Regions from separate parts of the Leifsonia sp. KNZ13-11D genome, predicted to be linked through region 2. Evidence: predicted binding sites of a transcription regulator. Region 2 holds the regulator's gene; the other holds the start of a gene.

Region 1 (3,510 bases), 770 kb from region 2:
TTCAGCGAGATCGAGTTCATGCAGTAGCGGTCGCCGGTCGGCGTGCCGAAGCCGTCCGGGAAGACGTGTCCGAGGTGAGAGCCGCAGTCGGCGCAGCGCACCTCGGTGCGCACCATCCCGAGGCTGGTGTCCTCGAGCAGCTCCACCGCCTCCGGGCGGACCGACTCGTAGAAGCTCGGCCAGCCGCAGCCGGAGTCGAACTTGGTGCCGGCGGCGAAGAGCTCGGCGCCGCACGCCGCGCAGGTGTAGAGGCCTGCCCGGCTCTCGTCCAGCAGCTCGCCGGTCCAGGGACGCTCGGTGCCCGCCTCGCGCAGCACCGCGTACTGCTCCGGGGTCAGCTCCCGACGCCAGTCGTCCTCGCTCTTCGTGACCTGATAGCCGTCCTGCCTCGTGCCGTCGTGTGCCATGCCACTCCCTTTCGTCGTCACCAGGGTAAACGGCGTTCCTGAACCGGCTGTTCCCGATCCGGCGGCCCGGCGCGCGAACCGCGACGTGCCGAGCGGGAACGGGAAAACCACAGGACCAGCGCCCTAGGATGACGTGCGAGCGCGGGGCGCGCCGGCACGCCGGTGGGCCCGGCATCCGTGACGAGGGAAGGCGGTGAGCGTGGCCCGGTCAGCCGACGGGCGGCCCGCCGCCGACCGCGATCCCGCGGACACGGAACAGCTGAGCGATCGGGATGCCGCGATCCTCGCGTTCGAACGCCAATGGTGGCGGCACGCCGGAGCCAAGGAGCAGGCCATCCGCGAGGAGTTCGGTCTCTCGGCGGCTCGGTATTATCAGTTGCTCGGTGCGCTGATCGACCGTCCGGCGGCGCTGCGCCACGACCCCATGCTCGTCAAGAGGCTGCTGCGGCTCCGCGAGGCGAGGCTGGCCGCACGCCACGCACGGACCCTCCCGTCCGGCGACTGACCCCCAAGGACCACACTCCCCGATGGCAGAGAAGTTCCCCCGCGACCGGTTCGACGAGATCCCGGACGACTTGACGCGCGTCGGCGCGCACCGGGCACCCCGTCCCCGCGGGCGTGGCTGGGTGGCCGTCGGCTGGGCCGCCCTGGCCACCGTCGTCCTCGTCGGCGCCGGCATCTTCGGCCTGTCGCTCGTCAACGGCAGCATCTCGTTCCACGGTGGGGGCGCCTCCGCGTCCCGCACCGCGTCCACGACGCCGACACCGACCGCGTCGCCGACACCGACCATCGTCCCGACGGTGAACCCCGCGCTGACGGTCAACGTGTTGAACGGCACCACCCGGGAGGGACTGGCCGGCACGGTCGGCGACGTGCTCACCAAGGCGGGCTGGAAGGTCGGCGCCCTCGCGAACGCCGACAAGACCGACCTGGCGGAGACCATCGTCTACTACGGCGACCCTGCGAACCAGGCCGCCGCTCTCGGCGTCGCGCAGGCGCTCCCCGGCGCGACCATCCAGCAGAGCACGGCGTTCTCCGACACGGGCGCCGATATCACCGTCGTGGTGGGCGCGAACTACGCCGGCTGAGCGGCCGCGAGCGCCGTCCGCTCCTCTTTGTTACGCACGTGTTTAACTTTGGCGGCTTTTCGATACGGATTCGCGAAAACGCTGGCGCCGCCCCGTATTGCACGCATTAGGATCGCACTCAACGTGCGGCGATGGACCGTGCGAGCGACACAGCAATGGGAGTAATGCATGGCGAACGGGACCGTGAAGTGGTTCAACGCTGAGAAGGGCTACGGCTTCATCACCGTCGAAGGTGGGGGACAGGACGTTTTCGTTCATTACTCCGCGATTGACATGGCGGGATACAAGGTTCTCGAAGAGGGCCAGCAGGTCGTATTCGAGGTCGGCTCCGGGCAAAAGGGCCCGCAGGCCGAATCGGTCCGACTGGCCTGACACCGATCCAGCAGTAAAAGGAGCGCCGTCCCGCGAGGGGCGGCGCTCCGCCGTTCCCCTGGCTCCACCGCGCGCGCCTTGCACTCGACCGCCACGAGTGCCAGAATCTGTTTAGCACTCCATCTGTCTGAGTGCTAAACACGGAATCTTTCGCAGACGTCCGGGAGGGACGAGAAACACATGGCAAAGATCATTGCTTTCGACGAGGACGCGCGTCGCGGCCTCGAGCGCGGCCTGAACACCCTGGCCGACACGGTCAAGGTGACCCTGGGCCCGCGTGGTCGCAACGTCGTCCTCGAGAAGAAGTGGGGCGCCCCGACCATCACGAACGACGGCGTCTCCATCGCGAAGGAGATCGAGCTCGACGACCCGTACGAGAAGATCGGCGCGGAGCTCGTCAAGGAGGTCGCGAAGAAGACCGACGACGTCGCGGGTGACGGAACCACCACCGCGACCGTGCTCGCTCAGGCCCTGGTCAAGGAGGGCCTGCGCAACGTCGCGGCCGGCGCCGACCCCATCACGCTGAAGCGCGGCATCGAGAAGGCCGTCGCGGCTGTGACCGAGGAGCTCATCGCCTCCGCCAAGGAGGTCGAGACCAAGGAGGAGATCGCGGCCACCGCGTCCATCTCCGCCGGCGACACCACCATCGGCGAGATCATCGCCGAGGCGATCGACAAGGTCGGCAAGGAGGGCGTCGTCACCGTCGAGGAGTCGAACACCTTCGGCACCGAGCTCGAGCTCACCGAGGGCATGCGCTTCGACAAGGGCTTCCTGTCGCAGTACTTCGTGACCGACCAGGACCGCCAGGAGGCAGTCTTCGAAGACCCGTACATCCTCATCGCGAACCAGAAGATCAGCAACATCAAGGACCTTCTGCCGATCGTCGACAAGGTCATCCAGGCCAACAAGCCGCTCCTCATCATCGCTGAGGACGTCGACGGCGAGGCCCTGGCGACCCTGATCGTCAACAAGATCCGCGGCATCTTCAAGTCCGTCGCCGTCAAGGCCCCGGGCTTCGGCGACCGCCGCAAGGCCATGCTGCAGGACATCGCGATCCTGACCGGCGGCCAGGTCATCTCCGAGGAGGTCGGTCTCAAGCTGGAGAACGTCACCCTCGACCTGCTCGGCCAGGCCCGCAAGGTCGTCATCACCAAGGACGAGACCACGATCGTCGAGGGCGCGGGCGACCCCGAGGCCATCGCCGGCCGCGTGCAGCAGATCCGCAACGAGATCGAGTCGACCGACTCGGACTACGACCGCGAGAAGCTGCAGGAGCGTCTCGCCAAGCTCGCCGGCGGCGTCGCCGTCATCAAGGCGGGTGCGGCCACCGAGGTCGAGCTGAAGGAGCGCAAGCACCGCATCGAGGACGCCGTGCGCAACGCGAAGGCCGCCGTCGAGGAGGGCATCGTCGCCGGTGGTGGCGTCGCCCTCATCCAGGCCGGCAAGACCGCCTTCGAGAAGCTCCAGCTGACCGGTGACGAGGCGACGGGTGCGAACATCGTCAAGGTCGCCATCGAGGCTCCGCTGAAGCAGATCGCGATCAACGCGGGCCTCGAGGCCGGCGTCGTCGTCGAGAAGGTCCGCAACCTCCCGGTGGGCCACGGCCTCAACGCCGCCACCGGCGAGTACGTCGACATGCTCGC
Region 2 (3,510 bases):
GCGCGTCCCGCTCGTCGTGGGCTGGGCGCGGGAGGCGGGACTCCAGGTCAGCCTCGACCTCATCTACGGAACCCCGGGGGAGTCGCTCGACGACTGGTCCCGCAGCCTCGACGCTGCCCTGGCGTGCGAGCCGGACCACCTGTCCGCCTACGCCCTGATCGTCGAGCCCGGCACGAAGCTGGCGCGGCAGATCCGCTCCGGCCAGGTGGCGGAACCGGACGACGACCTCGAAGCCGACATGTACGAGCTCGCCGACCAGCGACTCGCCGACGCCGGCTACGACTGGTACGAGGTCAGCAACTGGGCGACCGACGAGGCGCACCGGTCCCGCCACAACCTGGCCTACTGGCTGGGGCACGACTGGTGGGGGATCGGGCCGGGGGCGCACAGTCACGTCGGCGGAGTCCGCTGGTGGAACGTCAAGCACCCTGCCGCGTACGCGCAGCGCGTGCTGGCCGGCGAGTCCCCGGCGGCGGGGCGCGAGACGCTGGATGCGGACACGCGGCACGTCGAGCGCGTCCTCCTGCTCAGCCGCATCCGGGAGGGTGTGCGCATCGGAGAGCTCGGCGACGCCGGCCGCCGCGAGGTACCGGCCCTCATCGCCGACGGCCTGGTAGACGGACGAGCCGCCCTCCGTGGATCGATCGTGCTGACCCTGCGGGGGCGGCTCCTGGCCGACGCGGTGGTCCGCCGGCTGCTGGCCGACGACGCCGCGGAACGGACCGCTAGCTGACGAAGCGGATGGCGACCGGGTAGGTGTAGAACTCACCCTGGTTCGCCTTCACCGCGGCGATAATGCTGAACACGATGTTCAGCACCCACGCGGCGAGGACGATGAAGATTCCGATCACGACGATCGACAGGATGAAGCCCACCACATAGGCGATGAAGATCGTGATCTGGAAGTTGAGCGCGGTGGCGGAGTGCGCGCGCACGAACGGCCCGCGGTCTTTGAGGACGAGGTAGCCGATGAGCGCCGGGATCCAGCTGAACAGGATGCCGCCGATCTGGATGAGCGTCGCCCAGAGCTTCTCGTCGGCCGGGCTGAGCTGCGGCGCGCCGCCGCCGTAGGGCTGCTGCGGCGGGGGCGGCGGGGGTGTGGCGGACATGGTGCTGTTCTCCTCTGACTGGCCAGGGGTGGACGTGGTGCGTCCAGCCTAGGGCGCGGCGCCGTAGGCTGAAAAGAGTCTGAACGCGCGACCTGCTACTTGATGAAGCGGAAGTTGACCGGGTAGCGGTAGGTGCCGCCGCTGTTCACCCGCACGAAGCCGAGGATCGAGAACACCAGGTTCAGGATGTACAGCGCCCACGGGATGAGCAGGCCGAAGAGCAGGTAGCCGATGCCGTAGGTGAAGCTGCCGATGATGATCCCGATGATCTGCGACGCCACCCAGGCGATGATCCAGGTGATCTGCCAGTTGAGGGCTTCCTTGGCCTCCTGGTCGGTGAGCCGGCCGCGATCCTTGAAGACCAGCCAGATGATGAGCGAGGGAAGGAACCAGAGGATGCCGCCGAGGTGGGCGAACGACGCCCACTGCTTGTCCTGGGCGGGGTCGAGAGGTGCGGCTCCGGCGGCGGCGTACGGCTGCTGTCCCGCGCCGGCCGGCTGCGCGTAAGGCTGCTGGGGCGGCACGTTGCCGTACGGCTGCTGCGGCGGCACGCCTCCGGGCTGCTGCGGGGGGACGCCGCCTGCCGGGTCGGTGGGCTGGTTCGGGTCTGTCATCTGCGGAACCCTTTCATGATCGGTTGCGAGCGGGTCGAACCGGTGCCCATACGGTACTGCCGACGCGTCTCAGCCAGCAATCATCCGGCGGGCGTTTCCGCGCGGTAGGATTGGCACTCAGGATCCGCGAGTGCTAATAGATCGACGGGAGGCGGACATGGTCTCGGAACGCAGCCTCGAAGTGTTGCGCGTCATCGTCCAGGACTACGTGGCGTCGCGCGAGCCCGTCGGCTCCAAGAGCATCGTGGAGCGGCACTCCTTCGGCGTCTCGGCGGCGACCATCCGCAACGACATGGCGCTGCTCGAGGAGGAGGAGCTGATCGCGGCCCCGCACACCTCCTCCGGGCGCGTGCCGACCGACAAGGGGTACCGCCTCTTCGTCGACCACCTCGCCGAGATGCGACCGCTGACGCCGGCGCAGCGGACGGCGATCGAGACCTTCCTCGGCCAGTCCGTCGACCTCGACGACGTGCTCTCGCGCACGGTGCGCCTCCTGTCCCAGCTCACCAGCCAGGTGGCGCTGGTGCAGTACCCGTCGGTCGCCCGCTCCCGCATCCGGCACATCGAGCTCGTCGCGCTGGGCCCGCGGCGGCTCCTCAGCGTGCTGATCACCGACTCCGGAGCGGTCGAGCAGCGTGTCATCGAGCCGGTCGCCAAGCTGAGCGACGAAGACGTGGCCGAGATCCGCGGTGCGATCAACGGCGCCGCGGCGGGCCTCACCCTCGGCGAGGCGACCACGCGGTTGCGGGAGCTGCCCGGCGCTCTCACCGAGCGCACACGCGCCCTCGTCGAGCCGGTCGTCAGCGCCCTGCTCGACCAGATCGCGGTGAACCGCCAGGAGAAGCTCGTCATGGCGGGCGCCGCGAACCTCGTGCGCACCGAGCTCGACTTCCCCGGCACCATCACCCCGGTCCTCGAGGCGATCGAGGAGCAGGTGGTGCTGCTGCGGCTCTTCGACGAGATGGCCTCCGACCAGCACGGGGTCGCGGTCAGCATCGGACGCGAGAACGCCGGATTCGGCCTGACGGAAGCATCCGTCCTCTCCAGCGGTTACAGTGCGGCGGGGTCGGATGTCGCCCGCGTCGGCCTGCTCGGACCGCTCCGCATGGACTACTCGGGCAACATGGCGGCGGTCCGTGCCGTGGCCCGTTACCTCTCCCGGCTGCTCAGCGACCAGTAGGCCGCCCGGCAGCCCTCGATCACCACACGCGACGAAAGAAGAAGGAACAGCCCACGTGGCCGACCACTACGAAGTCCTCGGCGTCGAGCGCGACGCAAGCCCCGACGAGATCAAGAAGGCGTACCGCCGGCTCGCGCGCGAGCTGCACCCGGACGTGAACCCCAGTTCCGAGGCGCAGGAGCGCTTCAAGCTGGTGACGCACGCCTACGACGTGCTCAGCGACCCGCAGCAGCGGCAGCAGTACGACCTCGGCGGCTCCGGGGGATTCGGCGGCGGCGCGGGCACCGCCGACTTCGCCGGTTTCAGCGACATCTTCGAGACGTTCTTCGGCGGTGGCGCCACCGGTGGACGCGGGCCGCGGTCGCGCCGCGAGCGCGGTCAGGACGCCCTTCTGCGGGTGGAGGTCGACCTCGACGAGGTCATCTTCGGCACGCACCGCGACCTGGAGGTCGACACGGCCGTGGTCTGCGAGACCTGCAACGGCTCGTGCTGCCAGCCCGGCACGCAGCCGGTGACCTGCGACATCTGCCACGGGACCGGCAGCATCCAGCGCTCGGTGCGCTCGCTGCTCGGCAACGTCATGACGTCGAGCCCCTGCGGCACCTGC

Evidence for each region. Region 2 encodes HrcA, which represses chaperone genes, less so after heat shock. Its sites were predicted from a motif close to TTNGCACTCGNNNNNNNCGAGTGCNAA; they were not measured.
Region 1: the regulator HrcA is predicted to act here: its motif matches at 1,979-2,005, upstream of groL (chaperonin GroEL).

Annotation. Positions count from the first base shown of each region.
Region 1 covers NZ_JBPGWU010000001.1:1,144,235-1,147,744, forward strand. The annotation lists gene msrB (peptide-methionine (R)-S-oxide reductase MsrB) at 1-407, opposite strand, end outside; gene ACR9Y5_RS05805 (DUF3263 domain-containing protein) at 601-912, shown strand; gene ACR9Y5_RS05810 (LytR C-terminal domain-containing protein) at 935-1,495, shown strand; gene ACR9Y5_RS05815 (cold-shock protein) at 1,664-1,867, shown strand; gene groL (chaperonin GroEL) at 2,048-3,510, shown strand, end outside.
Region 2 covers NZ_JBPGWU010000001.1:1,917,746-1,921,255, forward strand. The annotation lists gene hemW (radical SAM family heme chaperone HemW) at 1-733, shown strand, start outside; gene ACR9Y5_RS09590 (DUF4870 domain-containing protein) at 726-1,109, opposite strand; gene ACR9Y5_RS09595 (DUF4870 domain-containing protein) at 1,205-1,723, opposite strand; gene hrcA (heat-inducible transcriptional repressor HrcA) at 1,881-2,903, shown strand; gene dnaJ (molecular chaperone DnaJ) at 2,959-3,510, shown strand, end outside.